DNA from 3 places in the Priestia sp. SRI_019 genome. Region 2 is predicted to be linked to each of the others. Evidence: riboswitches for the same ligand, from Rfam matches in the RefSeq annotation. Region 2 holds a riboswitch; each other region holds the start of a gene.
The links. Region 2 has a riboswitch for cobalamin ahead of AC2YJL_RS11140 ((2Fe-2S) ferredoxin domain-containing protein). Riboswitches for the same ligand answer to the same signal wherever they lie in the genome.
Positions count from the first base shown of each region.

Region 1: another riboswitch for cobalamin. It lies ahead of nikA (nickel ABC transporter substrate-binding protein); the one in region 2 lies ahead of AC2YJL_RS11140 ((2Fe-2S) ferredoxin domain-containing protein).
Region 3: another riboswitch for cobalamin. It lies ahead of AC2YJL_RS14390 (ABC transporter substrate-binding protein); the one in region 2 lies ahead of AC2YJL_RS11140 ((2Fe-2S) ferredoxin domain-containing protein).

Region 1 is NZ_JBYCZN010000006.1:27,888-38,599, reverse strand. Features, by position in the region: gene AC2YJL_RS23770 (AI-2E family transporter) at 1-223, shown strand, start outside; gene AC2YJL_RS23765 (SET domain-containing protein) at 259-657, opposite strand; gene rarD (EamA family transporter RarD) at 993-1,913, shown strand; gene AC2YJL_RS23755 (TatD family hydrolase) at 1,976-2,746, shown strand; gene AC2YJL_RS23750 (lmo0937 family membrane protein) at 2,779-2,916, opposite strand; gene AC2YJL_RS23745 (YfmQ family protein) at 3,111-3,554, shown strand; gene AC2YJL_RS23740 (CitMHS family transporter) at 3,698-4,999, shown strand; gene AC2YJL_RS23735 (GNAT family N-acetyltransferase) at 5,311-5,838, opposite strand; gene nikA (nickel ABC transporter substrate-binding protein) at 5,908-7,449, opposite strand; cobalamin riboswitch at 7,593-7,782, opposite strand; gene ftsZ (cell division protein FtsZ) at 7,785-8,789, opposite strand; gene AC2YJL_RS23720 (tautomerase family protein) at 9,149-9,538, opposite strand; gene AC2YJL_RS23715 (hypothetical protein) at 9,706-9,864, opposite strand; gene AC2YJL_RS23710 (TRM11 family SAM-dependent methyltransferase) at 10,125-10,712, shown strand, end outside.
Region 2 is NZ_JBYCZN010000002.1:165,423-176,134, reverse strand. Features, by position in the region: gene AC2YJL_RS11165 (cobalt-precorrin-5B (C(1))-methyltransferase) at 1-428, opposite strand, end outside; gene AC2YJL_RS11160 (precorrin-8X methylmutase) at 432-1,079, opposite strand; gene cobK (precorrin-6A reductase) at 1,085-1,852, opposite strand; gene AC2YJL_RS11150 (sirohydrochlorin chelatase) at 1,849-2,760, opposite strand; gene cobJ (precorrin-3B C(17)-methyltransferase) at 2,779-4,401, opposite strand; gene AC2YJL_RS11140 ((2Fe-2S) ferredoxin domain-containing protein) at 4,415-4,795, opposite strand; cobalamin riboswitch at 4,898-5,077, opposite strand; cobalamin riboswitch at 5,196-5,374, opposite strand; gene AC2YJL_RS11135 (hypothetical protein) at 5,522-5,680, opposite strand; gene AC2YJL_RS11130 (M42 family metallopeptidase) at 6,032-7,069, opposite strand; gene AC2YJL_RS11125 (cation:dicarboxylate symporter family transporter) at 7,177-8,448, opposite strand; gene brnQ (branched-chain amino acid transport system II carrier protein) at 8,835-10,190, shown strand; gene AC2YJL_RS11115 (hypothetical protein) at 10,230-10,607, opposite strand; gene AC2YJL_RS11110 (hypothetical protein) at 10,622-10,712, opposite strand, start outside.
Region 3 is NZ_JBYCZN010000002.1:791,464-802,175, reverse strand. Features, by position in the region: gene AC2YJL_RS14415 (polysaccharide deacetylase family protein) at 1-404, opposite strand, end outside; gene AC2YJL_RS14410 (BrxA/BrxB family bacilliredoxin) at 646-1,083, shown strand; gene AC2YJL_RS14405 (class I SAM-dependent methyltransferase) at 1,218-1,994, shown strand; gene AC2YJL_RS14400 (YpjP family protein) at 2,378-2,980, shown strand; gene AC2YJL_RS14395 (thioredoxin family protein) at 3,169-3,483, shown strand; cobalamin riboswitch at 3,575-3,707, shown strand; gene AC2YJL_RS14390 (ABC transporter substrate-binding protein) at 3,966-4,925, shown strand; gene AC2YJL_RS14385 (adenosylcobinamide amidohydrolase) at 4,906-5,622, shown strand; gene cbiB (adenosylcobinamide-phosphate synthase CbiB) at 5,627-6,613, shown strand; gene cobD (threonine-phosphate decarboxylase CobD) at 6,588-7,667, shown strand; gene AC2YJL_RS14370 (bifunctional adenosylcobinamide kinase/adenosylcobinamide-phosphate guanylyltransferase) at 7,664-8,224, shown strand; gene cobS (adenosylcobinamide-GDP ribazoletransferase) at 8,221-8,994, shown strand; gene AC2YJL_RS14360 (histidine phosphatase family protein) at 8,952-9,566, shown strand; gene AC2YJL_RS14355 (bifunctional adenosylcobinamide kinase/adenosylcobinamide-phosphate guanylyltransferase) at 9,518-9,943, shown strand; gene AC2YJL_RS14350 (cob(I)yrinic acid a,c-diamide adenosyltransferase) at 9,940-10,509, shown strand; gene rarD (EamA family transporter RarD) at 10,645-10,712, shown strand, end outside.

The DNA.
Region 1 (10,712 bases), on a different contig from region 2:
TCAATTGCTTGAAGGTAAAGTAATATCTCCCCAAATTATGGGAAGAAGCCTAGACATTCACCCGATTACAGTCATTTTTGTCATTCTAACCGCCGGAAACTTATTCGGAATCATCGGTATCATTTTAGCTGTCCCTGGATATGCCGTTTTAAAAGTTATTATTACGCATATTTACCAATTCATCCGTTTGAATTCGACTATGTATCCAGATAAAAAAGCATAATAAAAAGCCCATCGATTTTCGATGGGCTTACCTTTTTACTTTTGTTCTTCTTCTTCATCTTCACGATCAAACCAAAGGAGCTCTTGATCATCTTCATCTCCATTATAGTTGATGAGAATTTCTTCTCCTGCTTGGATATCCGTATATGCATAAAAATCAAAGGTATGATTGTCAAAATTAATTTCATACGTAGCATTGGGTGTATACGAGTGATTAAACAGCATACCGTATCCCAAAAGAATAGCCGTATGATTCACTCCATATTCAAAAGCATAATCCGCTAGTGTTGTTTTCTCAATAAAATCATGCTCTTTATTAGGATAAGCGATAACAGGAGCTTCGTGAATAAGCGTTCCTTTTTTAATATCTTGCTTAGCAAATACACCTCTATTAAATTCTCCGTCGCTTATCGCAGACACTTTTATTTCGATCATATTCGTCACCTATATATTCTTTCCTTTAAGATTTTTTTCTTTCTTAAGCTTGACAGTTTCTAATGGGGAAATCAACTGTTTTTCATAACCACTTGAATATAAGCTGAAGGAGCGCTTATCATGCACACTTGTGTAAGCACTTACCTTGTTAGAAACATGCAATTTGATTTTATTTTAGACATGGGAAAGCAATAACCTTGCGCATAGCGCTTTTTTGAGCCATTCAACATGTGAAGAATCGTTTTTCTCTGTGATATAATCGTTTATGCTGCTTTTTTATGTTAATCTATCACTCTTATTACCAAATTTATCTCATGTTAGAAAGAAGGTTTTAAATGAACTTAAATCATGACAAAGATGGTGTAACGTATGCAGTCCTTTCTTATCTTATGTGGGGGCTCACGCCAATTTATTGGAAGCTGGTTCACCACGTAGCACCGGGGGAGATTTTAGCTCAGCGCGTTTTTTGGTCTTTTATTTTTATGCTTACTCTTTTATTGATAACAAAGAAATGGCGTACATACATTACGTTTGTAAAAGAAATAATGAAAAAACCATCCTTATTCTGGTCCCTTTTTACTGCGTCTGTACTTATTAGTACAAATTGGGGCATTTTTATGTGGGCTGTCATTGATGGAAAAATAGTAGAAGCGAGCCTTGGACAATATATTAATCCCCTAACAAGTGTTTTATTAGGTGTTATTGTCTTAAAAGAGAGATTAAGCGGGGCTCAAATTTTTGCCTTTATACTAGCAGCGATCGGGGTATTAACACTCAGTCTTCATTATGGTGTGGTTCCTTGGATTTCACTTAGTTTAGCTCTTACTTTCGGATTATATGGTTTGGCAAAGAAAAAGATTAAAGCTGATTCAACAATTGGATTAACTCTTGAAACGATGGTCGTCTCCCCTATTGCATTAGCATACATAAGCTACCTCACGTTTCAATCACACCTGCAGTTTTTTGATTCTTTTTCAACAAGTCTTTTATTAATCGGAAGTGGAATGGTCACAGCTCTACCACTCTTATTATTCACAAAAAGTGCTAAAAAAGTATCATTATCAATGCTTGGTATTCTTCAATATATTTCACCAACCTTATCTCTGCTAGCAGGAGTGATTCTGTACCATGAATCGCTAACAAAAGCTCATGTTATTGCTTTTAGTTTTATTTGGTTAGCTCTTATTGTTTATACGTTTTCATCTATTACTAAATGGGGGAACAAAAAACAAATAAGAAATAAAGTGGAGGCCTAACAGAAGCATACATTTTCTTACGTATTATTTTTAAATACAATAGGCTGGGAGGAGCAGTATTTATGAAACGAATTATTGACTCTCATATTCATCTCGATCAATATGAACCGAAAATCTGGAAAGACATAATTGAGCAGGATCCTTCGTTACAAGCGCTTATTTCTGTATCTTCCACATTACAGTCTTGCCAACTTAATCAAAAAATCGGCCAATTGTATTCCTGTGTGAAACCCGCCTACGGATTTCATCCTGAACAAATGCTTCCTTCTTCAAATGAATTAGCGGAACTGTTTGCCTGGATTGATCAAAACAATGAAGAAATGATAGCTGTTGGGGAGGTTGGTCTACCTTATTACTTAAGTCAGACCTATACTCTTTCTCTAGAGCCCTATTTGGAGCTGCTTGAAGCTTTTATTGTTCATTCAAAAAAATGGGGGAAACCGTTAGTTCTTCACGCTGTATATGAAGATGCTGAGATCGTATGCGACTTATTAGAAAAACATTCTGTGTCTAAAGCTCACTTCCACTGGTTCAAAGGAGCTAAAAAAACCGTTGAACGAATGAAAAACAACGGTTACTATATTTCAGTTACACCCGATATTGTATATAAGCCTAAAACCCAAGCGCTTGCTATGGAATACCCTCTTGACTACTTGATGGTCGAAACAGATGGTCCGTGGCCATTTGAAGGACCTTTTCAAAACCACACAACGGTTCCATCAATGATACATCAGTCCGTTGAGGAAATAGCACGTCTCAAAGGAGTTTCTGTAACGGAAGCATATGATTTTTTATATCAAAATACGTCTTGTTTTTATAGTCTCTCCATATAAAAGGCCTTTCCCTAAGGAAAGGCCTTTTATATCTAAATTCGTTTCACAAGTTTTACGATTAGCACAATCACTGCAATGACAAGAAGAATGTGAATGATGCCGCCGCCAATATGAAAAACTAATCCTAATAACCAAAAAATAAATAAAAGTCCAATAATCGTCCACAACATAATGTTTTCTCCTTTTTTTATATGTAGTATTTGTTATAATTTTATATTTCCCTAAATGTGCATAAATAAACGTATTTCATATACATCTTTTCACTGAGGAAGGTTCACATAATGTACAAAAAGCAATCATGTTCTCTGTGGTAAAATAAGTATGTAATCTTATTTCATTTAAACTATAGCGGAGATGATTAACTATGACGTGGATTGTATTACTTTCCATCATTCTTGTAAGTGCACTCAAAATATTAATAACGTGTCTTCCAACTCCAGTGGTCAAATGGCTTATGACTAAATTTCAATTACACCCAACACTTGATGACCAAAGCGTTACTGTCACAGTTGATGGGAAACATTTAGAAGGCAAAGACAAAATGCAAGTGATTGATTATTTTAATAAAGCAACATTTTTAAAACAATATTATGTCCATGAAGGAAATAAGGACTATTATAAACACCTAGAAGACAGTGAAACTCCACTGGTTATCGATACGAAAAAAGGAAAAAACGATGTTCGATTATGCGTATACAGTTATCACGATCATGTCGACGTCGTAAAACAGCATAAAAAGAAAATTATTGCTTACAGCCTGCTGTCTGATCACCTTCAAAAGCAGTCCATAACAGCTGATCTAGCTTAAACCAGTCGCCTACAAGGCGGCTTTTTTAGTTTTTAGTTTTAGGTTGAAGCTACCTTATTTAAAAATACCAAACTTTAACATTAATTCTAATGCTATAATATAAATTAATAGAATTTTCTAACTTTTTTAAGAGGTGATGGATAGTGCTTTCTTTGTTAGGGTTTGGAATGATTGCGACTTTTCTATTTCTTGTCATTAGTAAACGCTTGTCCGTGGTTGTTGCTTTTATTTTTGTCGCTATCCTCTTTGGTGTAATTGGAGGTTTTAGTGCTGATATGGGCGATATGATGATGAATGGTATTTTAAAAGTAGCTCCTACAGCCATTATGATCGTTTTTGCTATTTTATATTTTGGACTAATGATTGACGTCGGTTTATTTGATCCTATGATTTCTCGTATCCTAAACATTGTGAAAGGCGATCCCTTAAAAGTCGTAATGGCAACTGCCGTTATTACAATGCTTGTTGGCTTGGACGGAGACGGCTCTTCTACATTTTTAATTACAGTTTCCGCCTTGCTCCCTTTGTACACAAAACTGGGAATGAACCGACTAATACTGGCTTGTGTTATTAGTTTAAGCGCAGGTGTTATGACTATGATTCCTTGGGGAGGTCCTCTCGTAAGAGCCGCAGCAAGTTTACAATTAGAAGTATCAGATCTATTTAATCCTCTTATTCCAGCTATGACAGCGGGATTGATGTGGACTTTATTTTCAGCATACTTACTCGGAAAGAGAGAAAAAGCGCGCTTAGGAACCATTCATTTAAAAGGTGCATCAATGGCTTTTGCTGAACAGCTTTCAGCTCATGAAATTCCTGGGAAGCCGCCTAGACTCTTTTGGTTTAATGCCTTATTGACACTGTGCTTAATGACTCTCTTGATCATAGACATACTCCCTATTCCAATTTTATTTGCTATTGCTTTTGCCATTGCTTTATTTGTTAATTTTCCTCATCCAAAAGAACAGCAGGAAAGAATCTTAAGTCATGCAAACAGCTTTGTAATGGTTAGTACGTTGGTTTTTGCAGCCGGAATCTTTACAGGCGTTTTTACAGAAACAAAAATGATGGATGCCATGGCTAATACCATTGTAAGCCTCACTCCTGAATGGCTGGGCTCTCACCTTCCCTTAGTTGTAGCAATAACAAGCCTTCCTCTTAGCTTTGTATTTTCACCTGATGCTTATTACTTTGGCATTTTACCTGTTATTAGCCATACAGCAGCTAATTTTGGTGTAGACCCTGTAGAAATAGGACGAGCAGCTTTATTGGGACATTCCACAACTGGGTTTCCTCTATCCCCTTTAGTACCCGCTACTTTCATTCTGATTGGGCTGGTTGAAGTAGATTTCGGCGAGCATCAAAAGTTTCTTTTCAAGTGGGCCTTTGGGACAACTATTGTCATGACGATTACAGCCATTTTAACGAATGCAATTTCCTTATAGAATCTTACCATAAAAAGGAAGCCGACTACCATAAGGCAATCGGCTCACACATGTAGGATATTGATTTAACACTAACAAAGTACAACACAACACTAGTAATTATATAATATATTTCATTATTTTGAAAGCGATTTCATATATATTTTTAAAAATATTTTGTTATTTGTTTTTCATAGAAAAAAACCACGTTTCAGCCAATTCGAAATGTGGTTCTTTTCTGTAAGGACTTGCCCTACAGGCTATAAATGTAAGTACGCTTATTATAGCATGAGCTCTTATCTAGATTCTATGGTAATTACTGTATAATATTGTTACATTACGACTGGTTGTATTTTTCTGTCCATGTGCAGCGTATTCCATGGCTCTTCCTGTTCAGCAAGCCTTTCGATAAAACCTTGTGAAGTCCAAAATGGGATAGCCCCCGGTAAAAAAGGATGAGTATGCAGATACAACGTGTCATAAAAATGATTTTGAGCAAATTGTTCCACTGCTTTTAACAGCTGCTGTCCAATGCCTAGACGCCGGTACGCTGGATCGACATAGCATTTTACAATCTCAGCTGCAGTTTTATGTTCATATCGCTTTTTTAATGCATGAAACCTTCCATCGTAAGCGTATAAACCAATTGTTCCAATTACTTGTTGATTTTCCGTGACAGCTGCAAAAAAAGCAGCGCCTTTCGCTTGAACATAATGTTCATTAAAATGAAGCAAATCTACAGGAAGCTGATTTTTTTGCAGCATAGGAAATAGCTCATTCCGTATATTCATGACAAACTGAACCACTTCCGCATCTTTTTCTGTTACTTCTTTAATTTGATACATTTGTACTTCTTGCACGTTTACTGTCACATCCTTTTTTCTATCATTGTATACTTTCTCGTTTTCCTATAGGAACAACAATATTGACTACGGCGTTACGTCTAAATGCTGAGTCAGCATATAATACTCACTGGGATTTGTTGTCCAATTTTTCACTTGTTGATTATAAGCAACAACAATGTTTGGATGTACAATCGATGATGTCAGCATTTTTCTATTAATCAAAGCGGTTGCTTGCTTGGCTAGCTGATTTCGTTTTGCGTCATCTACGGTTGAATTTAACTGTTCTATCATTTTTGTTAGCGTATCGTCATTAATTCGACTGGCATTTAAACCACCGCCCGGCAAATAGTTCGTGCTTAAATAATAGCTGGCATCCCCTCTAGGTGCTGTGATAAGGCTGTACAATGCTAAATCCCAATCATCTTTTGCCATTACATATTCATCGCTATCTTCAACTAGGTGAATTTTAATAGAAATTCCTAACTCTTTGGCATTAGACTGTATAAGCTGAGCAATTAAAGGCAGTTCTGGCAGAGAGCTGTATGTGACAAGAGAGAGCGATAGTGGCTTTCCATTTTTGATTGCTTTGTCATTTTTGATTTGATAGCCTGCTTTCTCTAAATATTTTTTAGCAGATGTCATACCTCTTTGCTCGTTAGCAGTATTATCAGCAAAAGGAAATTGAGATAAAAATGGACCTCGAGCCGCTGCCGCTTGATTGTTCATTATGCTGCTGACAATTTCTTTTCGGTTCAATAAGGTATCGATAGCTTTTCTTACATTTTCGTCTTTTAATGCGTCATTGGTTTGGTTATAAAGCAATAAATGAGTACGCACACTAGGTACTCCGCTTACTTTGAAAGACGAATTCGCTTGTAAAGTGCTCAAGCTTTCTAAAGGCGGCCGATAAATAATATCGGCTGTCCCGGACTGAAGAGCTGCAACTCGCGCATTTGCATCTTCGTTAAATGCAAAGATCGCATTTTTCAATTTCACTTTTCCATTCCAATAATGTTCATATCTTTCTAACTTCACTTGATTTCCTTGATCGAAAGTCAAAACGTGAAATGGACCTGTACCAATGGGCTTCTTAGCTATATTAGAAACATCAACATCTATAATAGCTGTGTTTGGATGCACTAACTCAGAAGGGAATTTAGGCATTGGTTCTTTTAATGTAATTGTCAGCGCATGACCGTTCGATTTCATTTCTTTAATATTTAAAGCGTTTTTCATCGCATAACTTTGATCTATCGTTCTTTGAAGAGAAGACTTAACAGCATTTGCATCCAGCGCTTTTCCATTTTGAAACGTGATGTTCTTTCTTATCATAAATGTCCATGTAAGGCCGTTATCTTTCGTTTCCCACTTTTCAGCAAGCCAAGGCTTTATTTTTAAATCGTCGCTGATTTTAACAAGCGTCTCCCCTACTCCCGCACGAACTGCTGTATAATTATCGTCGGTATGAGGATCAAGCGTTGCAGATGTAAAATTAAATAAAAACGTCACACTTTTATCCGTTTTCTTTCTTTCTTTTATACTTATGCTCTCTTCATTAGGAGCGCAAGCAGTGAGGCAAAGTAACACAAGAAATATCATAGATACGAGCTTTTTATTATTTATCATTGATTTTCCCACCTTCTATTTTAATACAAAAAAAAGCACTTCTAAAAAGAAGTGCTTGTCTTCACAACAAATTCAGATAAACGTATCCCTTGTTTATCTTATTTTTGATTCTGCCAAAACACCTCCCTATCCTCGTAGGTTATTGTGTGCTGAGATTTATGGCAGGTCTCCTGGCTTCAAGTCATTGCCTTATACCGCCTTCCCGTCTCTAAATAGACAGTGGCTTTTTGACATAAGGCTCCTTGTTACAGTGGCGGGACCGCTCCGGATTTGCACCGGATTCCCTTTTAAGGCAATTGAAAAACAATTGCCACCATAAAAGCTGGTTATTTAATTTAGTAGCGTGCTCTTGAAACTCTAGAAGTAGAAGCTGATGGTGAAACATCTTCATCATCAAATCCAGTGGCAATAACGGTTACCATCATTTCGTCCTTTAAATCTTCATTAATCACAGATCCAAAAATCATATTTAAGTCCTGATCAGAAGCAGACGTGACAATATCTGCTGCTTCCTGTACTTCGTAAAGACTCAAGCTGCTGCCGCTCGTAATGTTCAACAGCACGCCTCTTGCTCCATCAATCGATGCATCTAGCAGCGGACTAGAAATGGCTTTTTTTGCTGCTTCAATTGCCCGGTCTGATCCGGAAGCTCGTCCGATACCCATAAGCGCAAATCCTTGATTAGACATGATTGTTTTTACATCAGCAAAGTCAAGGTTAATCAGCCCCGGAACAGCGATTAAATCTGAAATACCTTGAATACCTTGGCGAAGAACATTATCTGCTTCACGGAATGCTTCAAGCATAGGCGTCTTTTTATCGACAATTTCAAGCAAGCGGTCGTTTGGAATCACAATAAGGGTATCTACCGATTCATTCATCGCAGTAATACCCCCTACTGCTTGCTTCGTACGTTTATTTCCTTCAAACTTGAACGGGCGAGTGACTACTCCAATTGTTAAAGCATTTAGTTCACGGGCAATTTGGGCAATAACCGGAGCTGCTCCAGTACCGGTTCCTCCGCCCATGCCAGCTGTTACGAATACCATGTCTGCGCCTTGCAGTACTTCTTGAATTTGTTCTCTGCTTTCTTCGGCTGCTTCTCTTCCTACTTCTGGATTAGCTCCTGCACCTAATCCTCGCGTTAAGGCCGCACCAATCTGCATTTTCACATCTGCTTTAGATAAGTTAAGCGCCTGAGCATCCGTATTAACGGCGATAAATTCTACTCCTTGGACACCGTGTTCAATCATACGGTTAACGGTGTTATTTCCTCCACCGCCAACCCCAATTACTTTAATTCGCACTAACGGCGATACATCTGCATCAAATCCAAACATTCTAAGTTCCTCCTCAATGATCAAAATTACTTTCTCTTATTATCCGAAAAAACACGTGAAGAACCTTTTACTCCTATGTTTAACGCGTAACTGTTCTTTTGTTTTACAGATTTTATACACTTCTCTTTTAACCTTTAAATCTTTACATCTTTATGTAAATTTATTGTTGTTCTAAAATTAGTACGCCGAACTCTTTTATGGTTTTTCCACTCAAAATGGCATATAAGCTTATTGTATCATTCATTTGACAGATGTCTGTATTTAATTTTGAGTAAGATGTGACTAAGAGAATAATATTTTTATAGACAAAATGAGAAAAAGCCCTTAGAAATAAGGGCTTCTCTAGATAATAAACCGTTTTATAATTTCCCAGTTAAGAATTGAGCCTCTCCCATGCCAAAGCTCCAGTCAGCATTACCGTTTTCAACAATCGAAATCATAATGTCGTTTGGCTGAATGCCGCAGCTCTCTCCAAGCTCTTTTACAATTAATCTGTAAAGAGCTTGCTTTTGCTCTTCTGTTCGCTGTTTACTCGTTACACTTATAATAACCAAATCCTTGCTTCTCTCAAAGCCAAGACCTGTATCTTCAATAATCATTTCATGAGCAGGATGCTGATGTACAATTTGATAACGGTCGCGCTCCGGGACGCCAAAGGCTTCTAGCATCGCTCGGTGAGCAGCGTCTAGTAATGTTTTTAACTCTTTTTCATCTCTTCCTTCTATTACATCAAATCTAAGTAATGGCACACTAAGTAACCTCCAGCTTTTTGTCTAATATATTATTGCCTCATCATATCACAACTATCATTTGTTAAAAAAAGATATGCTATTCACAATGTGCTCTCTAGTGAAAGAGACCTCAAACGCTTCAATAAAAGCTGAACCTACTAAAAAGAAATGAGCAGCATAACGGCTCATTTCATTAGTACAAAAACATTTATAATAAGAGCTAAAATACATACAGATACAATGGCAATGAGTACGTTCATCACAAGGTTTTGCGAGGATGTTTTGGCTTTTTTTTTCATATCAGCCCGACTCATCTGTTGCTTTTCATGATCACTTTTAGACATCACGCAGCCTCTCCTATTCATCAAAATGTCAGCAGTGTGTAAATGATTTTTGAGAAACCTTGATCCAGTTCTTTTGTATAGACAGCAGCACATGCAGGTTATCACCAGTTATTTTAGCATGTTTTGTCAAATAAGTGGACTATGTAGCGCTTCAATTTAGTATTCACGGCCAAATATATTTAAATTCGTTGCTTTTCTCTTCTTTTCTCGCTATTGTTTGAGAAGAAGGATAATTAGATACGATAAAGGATGATACAATATTGAATAACCATACGCAGCTGCCTCAGTATATCTACACATACGCATGCAGCGAAGAGGAACTCTCACTATGTCAATTAGAGAGACGCTCTCTTTTTGACATTGAAACTGAGAAACCTATCATAAAAAGTGCCGTTAAACTTGATCCAAGCAGAAGCCCTTTTATCAAAGAGCGATTAGATATTATGTATGAATCAGATGACCTTGCTGATATTTGTAAGCAAGTAGAAGATATTGACCTTGGAGACAAAACATTTAAACTCATTTTCATGAAAATTAATGACTTGGAAAAAGATCAAAAAATAAGTTATAAAGGTCAGCGTGCTATTGAACGTGATGTGGGTTGGCATTTTGTAGCAGAAGCAGACTTGCATAACCCTGACCATTTGTTTGGCATTGTTCCATTTGAAGGACGCTGGTATTTTGGGAAATATCAAAAAAGCGAAGCGGTATGGCTGCATCATTTGAAGAAACCGCGTGAATACTCTACAGCACTCAGTACCCGCCTTGCAAGAGCTGTAGCTAACATTGCCGTTCCAAACCCTGAAGGAATCAAAGCGATTGATCCATGCTGCGGTATCGGTACAGTC
Region 2 (10,712 bases):
ATATTGTATTGGGCTAGAAGCTGTTCAGCTGTTTCTTTCAGCATCTTTCTTGGAACAGGGTTAATGGCTGCCTCACCGACAGGAACTGGGAGACCGGGCTTTGTCACACGCCCTACTCCCACTCCCCCATCAATGATAATGTCTGCACCATTACACCACGAAACTTCAGAAATAATCAGCGCTCCGTGCGTGGCATCGGGATCGTCTCCAGCATCTTTAATGATGCTGGCTACAGCACTGCTTGTGCGATACTCGCATTCTTCAAGATGAAACGTAGCAAAGCGGCCGACAGGTAGGTAAATCGTTGACTCATCTTGCACTTCTCCCGAAATTAGCGTAAGCAGAGCTGCTCTCGTAGCTGCCGTTGCACAAGCGCCCGTCGTATAGCCTTCTCTGAGTTTCTTAGGTTCTTTTGGTACTTCCTTCATGCGTTACACCTGTTCTGCAAGAATTGAAATTGCATTTAATGCAGCAACCGTTACCGTACTGCCGCCTTTTCGCCCGATGTTTGTAATAAACGGCACGTCAAGCTTTGCAAGTTCTTCTTTAGATTCAGCTGCTGAAACAAATCCTACCGGCAGACCAATAACAAGCCCAGGCTTCGCTTCTCCTTCTTTAATCAAACGAATTAATTCAAGTAAAGCTGTGGGTGCGTTCCCAATTGCAAAAATTCCACCGTCTGCTTCTTTGATGGCTTTTCGCATCGAAATAATTGCACGCGTTGTATTTAAGCGCTTTGCTTCTTCCATTACGTCCGGATCTGAAATATAAACTTTGATTTCACCGCCGTGTTTTTCAATTCGCTGCTTGTTTGTTCCTACTTGTACCATTTGTACATCTGCAACCACTTGCTTGCCGCTGCGAATGGCTTTAATTCCCGCTTGAATCGCATCCGGATGAAACAGCATGCTGCGTCCAAGCTCAAAGTCTGCAGACGCATGAATTACGCGCTGAACAATTGGGTACTGTTCGTCTGTAAACGGATGAGGCCCAAGCTCTTCTGTAATCATTTCAAAACTTTTTCCTTCAATTTGCTGAGGCTGAACAGTTAACGGTTTAAATTCTGTACGAAAATCCATCTCAATCAACTCCTAGTTTGGTTTAATAAAGCATGAACCACTTCTTCAAACGTGGAATACACGGTCCCATACTCAATTTTCGGTCGCCCAATCATAATAATATCTAAGCCTAACTCTTTAGCTGCTTCTACTTTTTCATCCACAGATCCAACTTTTCCGCTTTCTTTTGTGACCATAACCGTCACTCCGTATTGCTTATACAGCGCTCGATCAAACTCTTTTGTAAACGGCCCTTGAATAGCAATAATATTTTTTTGCGGAAAGCCTAATTGCTGACACTTTTCCATATTATCCAACCTTGGAAGCATACGAGCCACAAGCCGTACATCTGAGAGAGGAAGCAGCTTTTCTGTAAAAACCTGCAGCGTCTTGCTGCCTGTTGTCAACATAATAACTCCTTTTTTCTCAGCTGCTACTTCTGCTGCTTCTTCATACGTAGAAACCATCGTCATATTATCATAGGCAAAAGCCTGCGAAGCCCGCTCATAGCGTATGTAAGGAAGTGCTGTTTCAGCAGCGACGCCGATAGCATTTTTAGACGCTTCTTCCGCAAAGGGATGACTTGCATCCACAATAGCTTTTACACGATGTTCGTTTACAAAATCCATCATATCTTCTTTTGTGAGACGTCCAATTTTCACTTTCACTTCTGCACGCTGCAATTCGATAGCTGCGTTTTCGGTTACAACCGTTGCCGTAACCTCATGACCTGCTTTTTTCACTTGCACGGCTAATGCACGTGCATCGCTAGTTCCGGCTAACAATAAAATCATTTTAGCTCGCCGACCTTATCTTCATGGTGGTCGTGGTCATGATGGTGATCGTGGTGATGGTGTCCGTGATCATGGTCATGATCGTGATGATGATGGTGATCAATATGCTCCATAATGCCGAGGCGATATTGACACGTATCGCAGTTCATTTTCACTTCACCTTCTAATCCTTCTTCAGCACGTTCTTTTAAAATTGTCTGCAGTTTTGGGTGAAAACCGAAATAGCCGGCTAGCTTAAACTCAATGTTTTCATGCTGCATTTTATACTGCTTCACCATTTCTTCCAAACGCTTAATTAGTACTCCTGTAAATAAGAAATACGGGAGAATAACCACTTTTTTAGCGCCCAATTTCAAACATCGCTCCACGCCTTCATCAATCAGTGGAGCGGTCACGCCCATAAAAGAAGTTTCAACGATTTTGTAATTTGTTTTTTCCCAAAGAAGGCGCGTAATTTTATATAAATCACTGTTTGCATCAGGATCACTTCCTCCTCGCCCTAAGACAATAACAGCCGTGTCTTCAGCTGGAGTTTCTAAATTCTCTCCCGATTCTTGTAATCTCGTTTTTAAAATTTCAAGGGCTTCTTCATGAACGCCAATGGGACGTCCATATACGAAGTTTACGTGTGGATATTTTTCCTTAGCTTCATCTATAGCCGCCGGAATATGTATTTTAGAGTGGCCAGCAGGTAAGAGCATAATTGGAATTACAACTACATCTTTTGCTCCTTTTGCCACACATGTATCAATGCCTTGACTTACATTTGGGCGTTCAAATTCTAGAAAACACGTTTCTACTAAAATAGATGCGTCCCAATCATGCTTCATAGTCGAAATAAATTCGCGAATTTGATCGTTCCCTTCAGGATCTCTGCTTCCATGACCGACAAATAAAACTGATTTCATATAATGCCCTCCTATTTTTTAATCTCCACACGGAGCTGGTTCTACTTTTATTTTTGGTGTTATATCTTGATAGTCGAATCCATAAACGTTCTTCACACGCTTAAAGAATTTATGAAATCGCTCATTAGGATGACCTTTTTCTTTATATTCATGGACAATGTTCTCCACTATTTCAACAATGTCATCGGGCGCTATACCTTCCGCCACAATTTGACCTGAATGCGCATTGCGTCCAACGGTTTTAGCTCCTAAAAATAAATCAAACGCACCTTTTCTATAGACAATGCCGATATCTTCTTGAACAGCACCATAACAGGCCATACCGCATCCATTAATACCAAGCTTCAGCTCTTTTGGCATGTCCATTCCCCCGAGACGTTTTTGTAATTCTTCCGTATGTGGAATAGCATCACTTTTTTCTCCGTCACAAAAATCACACGCTTTGATTGTGAACACATCTCCGACCGGAGATAGTAAAAAGGAAGCTGCTTGGAGCTTTTTAATAATCACATCTGGCTGAGTCGTTGGGATTTGCAGTTTGATTTGATGGTCAGGTGTATACTCCATCGTACCTTTTTCACCAACAGCTTCTGCTAGTGTGGTCATTTGAACAGGTGTGAATTTCTTATTGGCAAGTCCTGGGCTAACTGCCACTTCGAAAATTGACTCTATTGGCTGATGTACGACCGCAGAAGTGGTTTCACCTAAAATTGCTTGAAGCGCTTCTTCTGCAAGAGCTCGTGAAGTTGCTGGTTCTTCTGGTTTGGTCTGAACTGCTTCAATAGCTGAAGCTGTTTGCTTTACAGTCTCTTCTTGATCGAGAGCCCATGGTTCTGCTTCTTTTCGAAGTCGCTGATGCGGTCTTAGCGGCTGCTCCGTTTGGTTGAGGGTATATTTCCGCTGATACCCGCGCGGGGTAATCATTAAATCGTCGTAAAAGAACGTAGATGAATTCCCGACAACAACGGTAGTCAGCATGCCAATTTCATGATTTAACATGTCTTTTAAGTTGGTCATTACGACTTCTTCACGGTCACGATAAGCGCTTTTCACAAGACCAACAGGCGTATCAGGAGAACGGTACTTTAATAAAATCCTCTGTGCTTCAACAATTTGTCTTGTTCGTCTTCCGCTTTTTGGGTTGTAAAAAGCCACTACAAAATCTGCTTGTGCAGCTGCTTCGATTCTTTTTTCAATTAGTTCCCAAGGCGTAAGGTGGTCACTTAAACTAATTGTACAAGCGTCGTGCATCACGGGCGCTCCAAGGAGAGATGCGCATGAATTGATAGCCGAAATGCCAGGAATTACTTCCAGCTCTACGCCCGTTTCTTTTTTCCAGCCTTTTTCAATCAACACTTCATACACAAGGCCTGCCATTCCATATACTCCTGCATCTCCGCTTGAAATGACAGCCACGGTTTTTCCTGCTTCCGCTTGCTTTACAGCTTCTTGTGCACGGCTTACTTCTTCGGTCATTCCTGTACTAATAATTTGCTGATTCGTTAACAGTCCTTGAATTAATTCCACATAGGTTTTGTAACCGATGATCATATCACTTTCTTGAATGGCTTCTCTTGCTCGCTGTGTAATATGTTCAAAGCTTCCCGGCCCAAATCCGATAACTAACAGTTTACCTTTCATGCTAGCTCCTCCTTTATGCGTTACTTTTTACTTTGTCAATTCCTTCTATGGAGTCACTGTTTTCCGGAGAAACGAAACCATTTTGATCATATTCATAAATAAGCGATTCCTTTATACTGCAGCCTCCTGCTAAATGTTCTTCGACAATCCGGTGAGCCACGGTTTCAGTGACCTGCTTGTACCAATCTCCTGAAGGATACACAATAGCTACAGGAGCATCTTTGCATCGTCCATTACAGCGTGTACGCGTTGTATGAACCGTTTCATCCAAATCCAGTTCCGTCACTTTATTTCGAATAGCTTGGGTGGCTTCTTCTCCACCTTTTCTCATACAGCTGCTTCCATTACAAATCAATACGTGATGTTTTGTTCCATTTAAGTTCCACGTCGTCACACTCATTCGCTCCTTTACTAAAAAAAGCGCCTCTATCATTGATAGAGGCGCAGAAAAATTCAAACTAAGTTTTTGCACTTCCACCTATATCCCGTAGGGTAAGCTTCGCATTAGAAAAAGGCTGGTTTCCTGGCTTCGATTCATCACTTGATTGCGCCTTCCCGAATACAGTGGCATATGCAATCAGCTCATCTTCACAGTGGCGGGTACCGCGCTGGCTTCACACCAGACTTCCCATTTAACGCAATGTAAACATTGCGCACCTTTTTTGCACGATATGTAGTTTTGCGACATGAGAAAAACCCGCTTCGCTAATATGCGAGCGGGTAAAACGTCAGAATAAGAGTGTACACGAATGCCACTTTAAGCCAACGTTTCCCTTCCCGCTCCCCGGAGAAATAGAAACTTCACAATAAAGACAGGTCTCCTGACTTGTGTATCATTCTACTTGAGAACCTTCCCGTGATTCTTCCACAGTGGTTATACTCGTTCGTCCACACTTACAGTTGCGGGGGCAGTACTGGTCTTTCACCAGTTTCCCTATTAAGCCTTCTTGGCATCTTTACTGTTGCTGTTTGATATATATGAACCTTTTAAACTATCAGAATAATAGAAGTAACTACCATATCATAGCGTACATTTTTTTTTATTTCAACTCTATTCTTTTTATAGGATATAAAGAGCCATAAAAAAACAAGAGCAAAAAATCAGCTCTTGTTTTTCTACTTATATAGCTACCAATGTTAAATGAGGATCATTATAATACACGACTTCTGAAAGAACTTTACAGCCATTTGTTTTGGCAAAAGCTTCTCTCGCCTGCTTTTCAGTTTCAAATTCAAACATTTTCATTTCTTTTCCAGCATATACCGTCAGTACCCACATGAAAAGATTCGCCTCCGATTATTGTAGTGATCGCTATATCCACATTATGACGAAACCATTTCCTTTTGAAAACCCATTCTACAAAACTTGTCACAAGAAACTTTTAAAAATTTAAAAACATTTTAACTTCTGTAAATGAACAAAATGTACAAAAGGTTTAAGCAGTATTGTATCTCTTTAAAAAGGTGCTTTTTTAATCACCTATTGCTCCACCAGTAAAAAATATATAGTATTTATTAAAAAAAAGAAGCCGGACAGCTGGCTTCTTTTTTAAGAAAGGAAAGAACAGACATCGTAATCCCATCCTGTTCTTTATTTTGCATAAAAATACACTAATTAAATATCCCTTTCTTAAAGCAGAACCATGTTCGACTGAATATAGTAATAGAGAAGCTTATACGTATGATTCAATGAATCTTGATGCGTTCTCTCAAACGCATGAGAAGAATCAATTCCTGGACCAATTAAGCCGTGTACGATATCGTGTCCCGCACGAATAGCAGCAGAAGCATCTGATCCGTAAAATGGATAAATATCTAATTTGTACTGAATATCATGCTGCTTAGCTAGCTCCACCAAATGCTTTCTCAAACCGTAATGATATGGGCCGCTTGAATCTTTTACACAAATAGACACAGTGTATTCATCAGTAGATTGTCCATCTCCCATAGCACCCATATCAACTGCTAAGTATTCTACTGTTTGAGGCGTAATATTCGAATTTCCTCCGTATCCAATTTCTTCATTATTTGAAATGAGAAAATGCGTAGTGTATGGCAGTTCGATCTGTTCTTCTTGAATTGTTTTCATGAGCTGAAGCAATAAAGCTACGCTTGCTTTATCATCGAGATGACGAGATTTAATAAAACCCCTTTTTGTTATTTCTACACGAGGATCAAACGAAACAAAGTCGCCAACTTCAATTCCAAGGCTGCGAACATCTTCTGCGCTATGTACTTTTTCATCCAATCGAATTTCTATATTTTCTTGATTCCGCTCAGCTTTCCCTGCATCTTTATACACATGAACAGATGTTTGATGCATAAGAATGGTTCCTGTAAATACTTCTCCTGATGAAGTTTCAATTTCACAATATTCTCCTTCAATAGAATTGTAGCGAAACCCTCCAATCAGGTCGATTTTTAGACGCCCACTCGATTTGATTTCTTTTACCATAGCACCTAATGTATCAACATGAGCCGTCAGCATGCGGTGGTGATCTGTATCTTTACCGGGAATAGTAGCGACTAAGCCCCCTTTTCGATTGCGATACGTTTGAATATTTAGCTCTTTTACATAGTCTTCGACAAATGAAATCACCTTTTCTGTATTTCCAGAAGGACTGGGAATCGAAACAAGCTTTTTAATTAACTGAACAGTTTCCGTCATTATGACACTTCCTTTGTCTCTCATTTCTTTTATTTTACCATATGTTTCAAAAAAGATAACAGGCAGATCCAAACAAAAAAGCCGGGCAGCTGCCCGGCTTTTTTGTTTTAAGCTATGTTTGATTTCTTTAATCCATTTGTATAGTTTAATGATTTTTGCTTATCAAATTCGCCTTCAGACTTCGACATCACAATGGCAGCTAAAGCATTTCCTACTACGTTAACTGTGGTACGCATCATATCAAGAATGCGGTCAATTCCTGCAATAAATGCCATGCCTTCAAGAGGGAAGCCCATAGATTCAAGTGTAGCAAGTACAACTACAAACGATGCCCCTGGTACACCAGCCATTCCTTTTGAGGTTAACATTAGCACAAGAAGGAGCTGAATTTGATCCATAATGGAAAGGTCGATGCCGTACATTTGAGCAATAAACAGCGATGCCAGCGCCTGATAAATGGTTGAACCATCTAAGTTAAACGTGTAGCCCGTTGGAATAACGAACGATGTAACCGATTTAGAACAACCGAAGTCTTCCATCTTTTTGATAAGAGACGGTAAAACGGCTTCTGAACTTGCCGTTGTAAAAGCAAGAAGCAGCTCGTCTTTTAACACTTTTATGAGCGTAAACATGCTTGTTCCAGCCATTTTAGCAATAATTCCAAGAACCACAAGCACAAAGAAAATCATGGTGAAGTAAACGGCGAACACTAATTTTCCTAATGGAATAAGTGATCCGACACCAAACTTTATAATATTAACACCAATAAGTGCAAATACACCTACTGGAGCAAATTTCATCACCAAATTAGTTACCCAAAACATTGCATCCAAGACGCCTTCAAAAAAGGCTAAAACAGGTTTTCCTCTCTCTCCAATCGAAGCTACGCCTACACCAAACAGTACGGAAAATAAAATGATTGGTAAAAGATCACCTTCTGCTACCGATTGAAACACGTTTGTTGGAACAATATGAAGAAGCTCTTGAGCAATCCCTGTACTTTCAGACGTTTTTGCCGTTGCCTCATATTGAGAAATATCGCTTTTTTCAATATGTCCCATGTCAACCCCTGCACCAGGGTGGAATAAGTTCGCGGCAATAATCCCTACTACAATAGCAATGGTTGTAACAATTTCGAAATAAAGAATTGTTTTTCCGCCAAGCTTACCTAATTTTTTGATATCGCCTACTCCTGCGACCGCTACGATTAATGCTGAAATCACAATCGGTACGACAATCATCTTAATTAAATGAATAAATATGTCTCCAACCGGCTGTAAAATAGAAATGGCTGTATCGCTTCCGTAAAAGATAGCACCTACAGCTACGCCTAAAATCAGTCCAATTAGAATCTGAGTTGCTAGACCTAACCTTTTCACTTTCTTGCTCCTTTCGCACAGTTGACTTTCATCCATCGAGCATATGCGGTTCCGCGAACCGTGTATAAATATACATCCTTACAGCACCTTATGTAAACAGTTCTTTACTAAAAGGATGCTAGGCCGCACATGCGAATTTTTAAAAGCCACGGTTCTGTTTTATCATATCAAATAATTGTTGTATATTGAGATTTTTTTGCTAAGTATTTTTCTATTTTTGCTATTTCAGCGAATAAATTAAAAAAATAAAATTTTATATTGAAATATGCATTTTAGGTTAGTATAATACGATACATGTTTATTTTTATTATTCGAATATAAAATTCTGAAAATTTTAATTATTCAACACGATAATAAAAAGCATTTATAATTTTGGAGGTTTTAATGTGTCAAACAAAGTTCCTTTTTCATTTATAGTGGTTATTGGCTTTATGCTTTTTGCCCTATTCTTCGGCGCAGGTAATTTAATCTTCCCTGCAATGTTAGGTCAGTCTGCTGGAAGCAATATTTGGTCAGCAAACGCTGGATTTTTAGTAACGGGTGTAGGTCTGCCTCTTCTAGGCGTTCTCGCATTTGGTTTTTCCGGAAAAGAGGATCTGCAGTCTTTAGCTAGTCGCGTACACCCAGCTTTCGGTATTATCTTTACTACGATTTTATACTTGGCAATCGGACCGCTTTTTGCGATGCCAAGAACGGGAAGCGTTTCGTTCGAAATTGGCGTTAAGCCTTTTTTATCAGAAAATCCAGGGCACCTTCCCCTTATCATTTTCACGGTAATTTTCTTTACTATTACCTGCTTTTTTTCGCTAAATCCTGCGAAAATTGTCGATTTAGTAGGAAAAGTTTTAACACCTATTAAATTAACGTTTATTGGAATATTGGTAGTTGTAGCCGTTGTGAACCCAATTGGGAAATTTGAAGCACCAAGCGAAGCTTATACAACACACGCATTTTTTAAAGGCTTCCAAGAAGGCTACTTAACAATGGATACACTAGCATCATTTGTTTTTGGAATTATTATTATTAATGCAATTAAAGAAAAAGGAGCAAAAACTAACCGACAAATTATCACAATTTGTGCAAAAGCTACGGCTATCGCTGCCGTTATTTTAGCTCTTATTTATAGTGCATTGTCCTATATGGGTGCTTCAAGCGTATCAGAGCTTGGACGTCTTGATAACGGAGGTACAGTTTTGGCTGAAGTATCAAATTACTACTTTGGCTCTTACGGAGGAATTCTTTTAGGCCTGATGATTACCGTTGCTTGTTTAACAACAAGTGTAGGCCTTGTAACATCTTGTTCATCCTTTTTCCATAAGCTGTTTCCAAGTGTTTCTTATAAGTTGATTGCTGTCATTTTATCAGCATTCAGCGCCGTTGTAGCAAACTTTGGTTTAACGGAATTAATCGCTATTTCGGTTCCGGTCTTAACAGCTATTTATCCGTTAGCTATTGTGTTAATTGCTTTAACATTCTTACACCCTTTATTTAAAGGACGTTCAGAAGTCTACCAAGTAAGCCTTCTGTTCACGTTTATCGTTAGTTTATTTGATGGCTTAAATGCTGCTGGATTCAAAATTGCGGCAGTAAACGATCTGTTTACATCGATTCTACCTATGTATGGAGTGGGTCTCGGCTGGGTAGTTCCTGCTATTGTAGGAGGATTAATCGGTCTTGTCATTACCTTCCTTCGTACAAATGATAATACGAACAGAAACACTTCAAGAAAATTGATTAAATAAAAAGAGGATGCGAGTGCATCCTCTTTTTATTATGGCGCCTTATGAGTAAGGAGTTTTTTTCTCCATTAACTTCACTTCTTCTCTTAACACATGTTTTTCGTATAGATATTTATCCGTTCGTTGAAAATGATATTTATCAGCTTTTTCTTTTTCAGATGTGGTCAAAAGCACTCGACGATCAGAAGCATCTGACACACCAAACGTTTCATTTTGATAAGTAGCATACGGAGCTACAAAAAACACTTCTTCAACAGCATCACGAGGAACTTCTTTTGTAAAAGTCGTGTCATTGTATGGAATGAATCCATTTGCTACATCGCCTTTCTCATAGCTAATCAGCTTTACACATCCGTTTTCCGTTTCATAACATTCGTAATCTCGTTCATTATATGCTGCATGCAAACCTTTTCGAATCACAAAAAACCAGTCCTTTACATTGGGTTAGCAACCGCTGGTACAAATCGTTTTTCTTCTGCCACATAGGTAGCTAAAAGTACTTCTTCCCCATTTACCACTTGGTAT
Region 3 (10,712 bases), 630 kb from region 2:
GCAATTTCAGGGTGAGCGTCAATTTGATGCTTTAACATAAAGAAAGTTGCTTTTACGTTATATTGACGCAAAGCATCTAAAATATGAAGAGTATCAGGTGTTGGACCATCGTCAAACGTAAGGTAAACAGGCTGTGTAAGAGCTTGATTTTGATCGTTCACCGTATTTCCTACATACATATTATGATGAAGTGTATTAAGCAGCTTCTCAGGCTGTGCTGAAGATGTAGCTTCTTTCAGCGGCAACGCAGTAGATGCTAATACTTGCTGAGATGCAGCGGATTCACTTCCTTTGGCTTCTGTAATAAAAAACAAAGAAGCGACGATCACTAACACTAAAGACAAAAATGCATAAAATCGTTTGTTTGGCTTAAATCGCTTGTTCGGTTTAAATCGCTGGTTCAATTTGAAAATCCTTTCTACTAAACTACTATTTACTACTATAGTACAAAAAATGGAATATTAATAGTAAAAATCGACATTTTTATGGAAAAAAATTAGATGATATGACCCGGTTTTAATCTTTTTTTGTCAAATGGAAAAGGAGAACGGGACAGCGATAAGGATTTGAAGAGTGAGTAGCTAGATTTTTCCTGGTTTTTATAGTATGCTTTTAGCGTGAATGATTGTTAGGAGGAATGTTAATATGTCAATGGCATATGAAGAATATATGCGTCAGTTAGTTAAACCAATGCGTCAAGAATTAACTCAAGCTGGTTATGAAGAATTAACAACAGAGGAAGCCGTAGTTGATTTTATGGAAAACGTAGAAGGCACAACTTTTGTTGTCGTTAATTCAGTTTGTGGATGCGCTGCTGGTTTAGCACGTCCTGCAGCAACGCAAGCGTACTTACAGTCTGAGCAAAAACCAGATCAAGTGGTAACTGTTTTTGCTGGCCAAGATAAGGAAGCAACAGCTAAAATGCGTGAATATTTTGGGGACATTGAGCCTTCATCACCGTCTATGGCGCTTTTAAAAGGAAAAGAAGTCGTTCATTTTATTCCTCGACATGAAATTGAAGGTCAGCCGTTAGAAGTTATTTTTGAAAACATTTTAAATGGCTTTAAGCAGCACTGTTCATAAAATGTCCTGCTTTTGTCACATCTAGTATATAGATTTTTAGAGAAAAATCGCATATACTTTATAAGAAAAAGGATGTCTATCGGCATCCTTTTTCTTTATGTAAATAGCCAAACAGTGTAGGGGGAGTTATGAAAGTGATTGTTACGACTGCTGGTCGAACAAATGAACAGATGATTGTAAAAGCCAAACAAGTAGCCGCTGATTTAAGTATACCTTTTGTAGTAAGAGAGAAGAAATCCGTTGCAGATCTTCAGAATCTTCAAGCTGCAGATGTGCTGGTTGTCGGTAAGAATAGAGTAGAGTTGCACGTTCAAAACGAAGAGGAACCTATTTTTTTTCATCCAAACTCCGCTATGTTTAGAGTGAAGAGATGGCTGCGGGGAGAACGTGATCCGTTTATTGAAGCTGCTGGTTTAGAAAAAGGAATGAGCGTGCTTGACTGTACACTTGGTCTTGCATCGGATAGTATGATGGCGAGCGCAGCGGTAGGGGAAAGCGGGAAAGTTGTCGGACTAGAAGGCAACCGCTATGTAGCTTATTTAGTCAAACAAGGGCTTTTAAATTGGGAAAGTGACGTACAAGAGTTGAACGATGCAATGAAGCGTATAAACGTGGTTCATCAAAATTTTGAAGCGTTTTTGGCTTGTTGTGAAGATAATTCTTTTGATGTTGTCTACTTTGATCCTATGTTTCAAGAGCAAATTGATGAATCGAATGGAATTAACGGTATTAAAGCAATAGCACTTTATACTACGCTGACGCCAATGGCTATACAAGAAGCAAAAAGAGTAGCCAAACAAAAGATCGTGCTAAAAGATCATTGGAAAAGCACTCGTTTTGAAGAACATGGATTTACCGTACAAAAACGAAAAACATCAAAATTTCATTACGGGACAATTGATATACAATAATAAACAAAAAAGTAAAATGAATCCCGATCATTGAAAAGACTTCCAAAACCTTTTAGGGATTAAAAAGTTTTGGAAGTTTTTTTTATGAATTTCATCTAAAGTTCATAAAAGTATGATATATTTTTGAACATAAAAATACTTTTGTGTTTAAGCATCCAGCAAAAAAGGAATATCTTGTATAGGTTTCCGCTCGGTGTGACAAGCTCAAACAGAAGAAGGAAGGTGCTAACTAAAAAGTCGTCGAATGCCCGTAGGCAGCATAAATGAATAAGCAAATATAGGTAAAAAATTAATAAGTATGTTACAATACCTAGTGAGTTATAACAATGAATTTTACGATATGAAAAGACCATATGGGAAAAGATGAGAAAGGAAAGATACGAATGCCTAGATGGATAAAAAGAATGCTAATTGTATTTATTACAGTATTTACATTTGGGCTTGTCACTCCACCAGAATATTTATACGTTGATGATGCAAAAGCGGACAAGCAACATAAAGCAGGGTATGTAAGAGAAACAACTCCTGTCACAGCTGTTATAGAAGATATTCATTTGCCATATGAAGAACCAAAATATGAAGACGTTTCATCATTTGTTACGTATGCAATGGAATCAGCTGAAAAACAGTCAGTGGAAAAATTCGGAACAAAAATTGGACCTGTCATTGAAGATGAATTTCGTCAAGCAGTGTTACCTAAAATTGAAGAAGTGCTGACCGACATTGGCACTGAGCGTGAACAGTCGATTCAGAATCTCGAGATAAGCGAGCATCCTGCTGCTGGCTACGGTGAAAAGATTTTCCATGTATATGACCGGGAAACCGGTCAGGACTTAATACGATTTCATGTACGGCGTGAAAATCCTCCAAAAGATGGATACTGGTTTAATTTTCACTATCATGCGGCTGCAGATAATTTTCAGAAGCATTATGATTTAGGGAAAATTTATTGGAACCGAAACATGCCGCCTAAATGGTTTAGCTGATAATAGACACAACATTCTGTGATTTCGAAATGTTAGCTTTTTTAAGCTAGCATTTTTTTACGTCTAAAACCGTTATGGTCTAAATAAGCTGAAACATTAGCACAACGATAAAAAAATCGTTTATAATGAAGTCAGACTTCTTACCATAGAATAGGGAGAAGGAACGAATAGATGCTGGAGGTAACACAATGAAACAATTTACGGAAGAAAAACAATTTCGCGAACAAATTAAGAACGAAACACTAAGCGTTGGGATTTTTACGACAACGTGGTGTCCTGATTGCAAACGTTTGGATATGTTCATTGATGAAATCGTTGACGAAAATACAGATAAAGCATGGTTTAAAATTGACAAGGATGAGTTTGAAGAACTTTCTGCTGAAAACAATGTAATGGGTATTCCTTCTCTTCTTGTATATAAAAACGGTGAAAAAATTGCACACTTGCACAGTGCAAATGCTAAAACGCCTGAAGCGGTCCGTGAATTTTTAGCAACTCTTTAATTCCCTAAGCTGCGAGAGCATTCTTGCAGCTTTTTTTTGTGAGAATGGCTATTTCCATTTTTCCATGAGTGGGGTATACTAGGACAAGTGAATAATCGTAAAGCAATAAGGTCTCAATTTAAAGATTGAGTGAAAAGGGAAGTCTGGTGAAAAGCCAGCGCGGTCCCGCCACTGTAAGCGCTTTGTGCGTAAGTCAGGAGACCTGCCTTATTGTTAACTGTGAAACCTTCGAGGAAGGGTGAAGCAGGGTAATGAACATACATATCAAGTATAGTGAACGGATTCTTTTCCTGCTTATCTTGACGTTACCTGCTTTGCTTTCAATTGAAAGTAAAGCTTTTTTATTTTGAAGCTGCCTGCGAGCAGTATACATAGTCAAAGCGGAAAAACGGGATAGCGCTGCTTTTTGCATGATCATTTGCTTTTTCTTTAACGTGGAGGTTTCGTATTCACAATGAACAATATATAGGGGGAGTATTTAGATGAAAAAATGGCTTTCGTATTCCATTATTGCACTGTTAGTCATCGTACTTGCTGCATGCGGTGCAGGCAGCCAAAGCAACAGTGATAAAAAAACGAAGCAAGATACAGCACAAACGTCACAAGCTGCATTTCCTGTGAAGGTAAAAGACGCGCGTGATAAAGAAATTACGTTGAAAAAACAGCCTAAGAAAATTGTTTCACTAATGCCAAGTAATACGGAGATTGTATATGCCCTTGGCCTTGAAAAAGAATTAGTAGGTGTCACAAGCAACGATGATTATCCTAAAAGCGTAAAGAAAAAAGCGCAGGTAGGAGATATGAACGTTAATGCAGAAAAAGTTATTGCTTTAAATCCTGATTTAGTGCTGGCACACGCTTCAAGTATGGGCGTTTCGGATGAAGTATTTAAACAAATTGAAAGTGCGGGGATTCCGGTATTTGTTGTAAAAGATTCAACAACGTTTGATACGGTTTATGATTCTATTACCCAAATCGGTAAATTAACGGGTAAAACAAAAGAAGCTAATCAAACAATTAAAGACATGAAAGAAAAAGTAGCTTCAATTGAGAAAAAAGCAAAAACGATTTCAAAAGAAGATCGTAAAAAAGTATGGATAGAGGTATCAGGAGCTCCTGAGATTTATACAACAGGAAAAGGTACGTTCATGAACGAAATGCTTACTATGATCGGTGCTGATAACGTAGCGGCTAGTGAAAAGGGTTGGGTTAAGTTTTCTGAAGAGCAAGTTGTTAAGTTAAACCCTGACGTTATTATCGCAACGTATGATGCAGACAAAAATGAGATTATGAAGCGTCCCGCTTGGAGCAGCATGACTGCTGTAAAAGAGGGTAACATCGAGAAGGTTGATCAAAACAAAATCAACCGCTTAGGACCTCGTATTGTAGATGGCTTAGAGGACTTAGCAAAAGCAGTATACCCTGAGGTGTACAATAAATAAGAAGAGGGACCATATTCCAGTTCGAATTGAAAAGGGGATTGGTCCCTTTTCACATCTTAAAATTGAAGAACGGCCTGAGCTTTTAATCATGAAAACCGAGACTTCTTATAAAACATACAGCTCAGGGGTTTTAGGAACAGGCATTACGGAAACGGACACCTTTTACAATCGATTTGTTCACAAAGACTATTATTCAGATACTCCTTCTTTGGAGTATGAGCAATATTTGATGAAAGAAAATGTGCGCCATGAGCAAATCGTAGGGTTGATGACAGCCGTTTGGTTAAAAGAAAGAGCGGTTTACTGTTATGAAGGCTACGGAGTAAGAGTAGCTTCCGTGATAACGGCTGGAGTAGGAAACGCAGTAGATATTATAGCTGACGAAGCTGTCCCGTTCTATTCCTCTCCCGGTACAATTAATATGTTTTTTTTCGTGGAAGGTACGCTTACGGATGCAGCGTTTTTACAGCTTTTTGTTGCGGCCACAGAAGCTAAAACAAAAACGCTGTCACAGCTGGGTGTCATAGATCCGGCTACAAAGACGATTGCTACGGGAACATCTACGGACAGCATCTCAGTTGCAGCGTCTCAGCAAGGACCATTATATGAATATGCAGGCTCTATGACCGCTTTAGGGCAAGCGGTAGCCAAGCTGGTGAAAATAAGCTTAGAGCAGGGACTTAAGGGAAAGAGGTGAAGAAGTGAGTATTACACAAGCGATAATTGCACACATGACGGCCATGACGATTGCTTTACTAATTGACCGAATTATAGGCGACCCTGAAAATTGGCCGCATCCCGTTCGCTGGTTTGGCAAATGGATTTATTGGATGGATTCCAGATTAAATAAAGGTGCAGGAAAACGATTCAAAGGATTGCTTCTTGTGATAAGTATGGCTGTGCTCGCAGGAGTTGTTCCCTTTTTGTTCCTTCATGCTTTATACGAAGTTCATTTTATAGCAGGTGTTTTAGTAGAGGGCGTAATGATTGCGACTACTATATCCACTCGTTCTTTAAGCGAAGCTGCTTATAAGGTACAAAAGCCGCTTCAGCTAGGAGATATGGAGAAAGCTAGATATGAAGTAAGCATGATTGTGGGACGAGATACAGATCGTTTGTCAGAAGGAGAAATTGCCAGAGCCACGGTAGAGACCGTGGCTGAAAATACAAGTGATGGTATTACAGCTCCGCTTTTTTATGCATTTATAGGAGGAGGAGCCCTAGCGTTTTTTTACCGGGCTATTAACACATGTGATTCGATGGTTGGGTACAAAAATGACCGCTACTTTCTGTTCGGCTACTTTAGTGCAAAAACCGATGACGTATTAAACTATATTCCAAGTCGGTTAACTGCAGTGGTGATGACGGCTGTTAATGTAGCAAAAAGCCAGTATTCTCTTGGGCATGTAACGAGTTTGATTAAACGTGATGCTAAGAAGCATCCAAGTCCAAATAGCGGATACGGGGAAAGTGCAGTAGCTGCTCTTTTAGGTATTCAACTCGGCGGACTTAATACATACAAAGGCATAGAATCTAATCGTGCAAAAATGGGCGAACCGTTCATTCCTCTGCAAGCCGGTCATATTGAACAAGCTGTTTTCATTATGAAAAGGACGGTCTATGCTACGTGGTTATTATATCTTTTGTTAGGAGGAGTTATTAGTGCTATTACCTACACATGGAGCTAATCCTACTGTCTTTTTAAAAGCAATAGGGACCGAGAATTTGTCACACATAAAAGACTTTAGTGTGAACACAAATCCTTTAGGGGCTCCCCCTGTGCTTCACGAAAAGTGGAACGAATTCAAGGATGCTGCGTTTAGCTATCCTGACCCTCAAGTAACAGAGCTGAAAAATAAACTAGCAGCTCATCATGATGTTTCAGCTGCTCAAGTGCTGCCTACAAATGGCGCCGCTGAAGCGTTTTTCCTTATTGCTTCGTTATTTTCAGGAGAGAAAGCAGGGATTGTACAGCCGACTTTCGTTGAATATGAACAGGCAAGTAAAGCTTATGGATGTGAAGTGACGTACATTCCTTTAGCTGAAGAAAACGGCTGGAGCTGGGATATAGAGTTAATTATGAGCATCCTTCCGGATATAAAAGTACTTTGGATTTGTCATCCAAACAACCCAACAGGCGTTATGTATAGTCATGAGGAATGGATGAAAGTAGTAAAAGCTGCTGCTCATCATGGTACATACTTAATGATTGATGAGGCATTTGTTGATTTTGTCGAACATCAGCCTTCATTTGATTCTCTTATTCTGGATTATGAACATATCATTATTGTGCGTTCTATGACGAAGATGTTTAATATTGCCGGGCTTCGCCTTGGCTATATTTTGGCAAATGAAAAAATCATTAGCGAGATGTCTAAAAAACAGCCTCCTTGGAGTGTAAATGGATTGTCGCAGCAAGTAGGGATGATATGTGTAGATGAAAAAGATTTTGTGAAAAACACCGTACATTATATTAAACAAGAACGAAAACGAATCTTGAGTCAACTAGAGGAATGGGGGCTTTTGGTTTCTCCTTCTCAAACAAACTATTATCTTTGCAGCGTTCCGTCTTCTATTAAAACGCGTGAATGGCTTGGCTATTTAGCAAGCCACGGTGTGGTAGCCCGGCATACTGAAAACTTCCCATTTTTAAATGGACGCTATATCCGTTTGGCTGTGAAAACGAAAGAAGAAAATGACTATTTACTTAACGTAATCAAACAAGGACTTGATGAAATATGATCATCTTTATTAGCGGAGGCGTTCGAAGTGGAAAATCACGTGCAGCGGAGAATATGGTTCAAACTTTTTGTACAAAGCGCGCTGTTTATATTGCCACAAGCAGGCAAACAGATAAGGAAATGCAAAAACGTATCCAGCTTCATCAAACAGAACGCCAAGCAGCGAACACGCCTTGGGTAACGATCGAACAGTCTGTAGATTTACAACAAATTCTGCCAAATCTTCAAAGTGATGATGCTATACTTTTGGATTGTGTCACGAACTGGCTTGCCAATGAGCTTTTTTTAACAGAAAAAAGGTGGCAAACAAAAGAGGGCAAACAAGAGGTTTTTCGTCATATGATCAAAGCGCTCGATAAGCTGTTTGCGCAGTCTCAGACGGTTGTGCTAGTATCTAATGAACTGTTTGAAGCGGGCGTATTAGAGGAGCCCACATATAGCTATATGAAGATGTTAGGGAAATTACATCAGTATATTGTAGAAAAAGCAGATGTGGCTATTTGTGTAGAAGCGGGAATTTATCGTTTTAAAAAAGGAAAGGAATGTGTAGATATATGAAAGAATGGATAGCCATACTACGAATTTCTCTCCAGTTTTTTACGATTTTACCGCTGGCTAAAACGGTTCAATGGACTGAAAAAAGAACGGCACGCTCACTTTTTGTGCTGCCGTGGATTGGTATGTTACTAGGCTTGATGCTTTATAGCTTTTTACAGCTGCTTCAATCTTCACCTATCACTACGATTGTTGATAGTATTTTAGTTTTGCTTTTACCGCTTATCTTAACGGGTGGTCTTCATTTAGACGGCTGGATGGACGTAAGCGATGCGTATTTTTCTCATCAGTCAAAGGAAAAAAAACTGCAGATTTTAAGTGATCCGCACGTTGGGTCTTTTGCTATTCTTTCTCTTATGGTTCTTCTGCTGCTGCGTTTTAGTGCGATCTATGAATTAGCGTCTCTTTCTTCTTTATCAATTTGGGCATGCTTAGTTGTCTTTACCCTTCCAAGAATTGGAGCAGCCTTTTTGTTGATGAGAGATAAGCCCGCTAAAGATACGGGTCTGGCTGCTTATTTTCAAAAAGGAGTCACCAAACGGTCTATTTATGTATTTATCGTCATGAGCCTATTCTTAGTTGCTATTTTCGCTGTTTTTATGGACAATAAATTCATTATTCTTTTCTTTGCCGGTTTTTTATGGCTGTGGATACGGTTTTATCGTTCGCAGTTTGGGGGCGTAACAGGAGATGTTATAGGGGCAACCATTGAAGGAGGAGAAACGTTTTTATGGATAATTCTTTGGTTATCACATGTATTCGTCACGGCATGACGCTTGAAAATCAACAGAAAAAATATATAGGGTGGAGTGATCCGTCTTTAAGTACAGAAGGGAAAAATGAATTAAAAGAGCTTTTTCTAGAACCTCAGCTCGTTATTTCCAGTGACTTAAAAAGAGCGCTAGAAACAAGTGCAGTTGTTTTTCCAAAATCTCAGGTGGTTAAAAGTAAAAATTGGCGTGAGCTGCATTTTGGAGATTGGGAAGAGAAGACGTATGAAGATTTAAAAAACATACGGGCGTATAGAAATTGGATTGATCACTGGACAGAACATACGCCTCCGAAGGGTGAAAGCTTCTCAAGCTTTTCAAACCGAGTTTGGGGAGCGTGGGAAGAAGCGGTCGATTTGGCGGCCAGTCGGCATTTGCGTCACATTGCTATTGTTTCGCACGGCGGACCACTGCGTTTACTTGCATCCCATTTTAAACAGACAGCGTCGCTTTGGGATGTTTCTTTTTCTTATGGAGAAGGTTTTTCAGTAGCGTGTACATACAAACAGGCAAAGGAGAGAAGAGCATGCATTTCGTATTCGGCGGTGCATTTACCGGCAAAAGAAAATGGGTGAAGCAGCATTATGCCAGTGAGTCGGTAAAATGGCATTGTTTGTATGAAGACCCTGTTTTACCAGCGCTTGAGTTCGAAGAAAGTTACATAGTGCTAGAAGGATTTGAGCACTATGTTAAGGAATTAATACATAGCGAGCTGGAGTCTCCGCACCTTGTTGTTGAAAAGTTGATACAGAAGTGGAGAGACAGCGGTGTATGGGAACAGTTGATAGTGATTGGAACTGAAGTCGGCAGAGGGATTGTTCCTTTAGATCCAACAGAGCGGCAGTGGAGAGATGAGTGCGGGTATGCGTATCAGTATTTAGCAGCGCATGCCCGGAAAGTAGATCACATTTGGTACGGAATTGCTAATCGATTGAAGGAGGAAATACAATGAACATTTACACAAAAACAGGGGACAAAGGGCAGACAAGCTTAATTGGAGGACGAGTAAATAAAGACGATATTCGAGTGGAAGCATACGGTACGATTGATGAGCTAAATGGCTTTGTAGGTCAAGCAATTTATCAGCTGGATGAAGCAGCATTAAAAGATGTAAAAGAAGAGCTAATTACGATTCAACATGAGCTTTTTGACTGTGGAAGTGATTTAGCATTTGCAAAAGATGATCATCCGTACAAAGTAACAAACGACATGATATCAGTACTTGAAAAACGCATTGATGTCTATATGTCAGAAGCGCCGGCCATTGAGCGTTTTATTTTACCTGGAGGCACACCTGCAGCAACAACGCTTCATATTTGCCGGACGATTACACGCCGCGCAGAACGGCTTGTTGTTGGCGTGCAGCGTGAGCATAAAATTAATGTGGCGGTGCTTCAGTATTTAAATCGTTTATCCGATTATTTTTTTGCTGCGGCTCGAATCGCTAACGCGCGAGAAAATGTACAGGATGTAGAGTATATTCGCAGTGCTAAAGTATTTAAACAGCCTAAAAAATAAGGTATAAAAAACGGTCGAGCTAAAAGCGATCGTTTTTTTTATGAGCTATTTCGATAGGCAAAATAAAGCTATAAAAAAGAGGTAAATGCATCTATAATGATAAGAGACAGAGAGATAAAGAAAAGAGGTTGAGAAATGAATCAAGATTCTAAACGAGCAGGTATTGTTTATACAGCCAGCGCTTACGTTATGTGGGGGCTTTT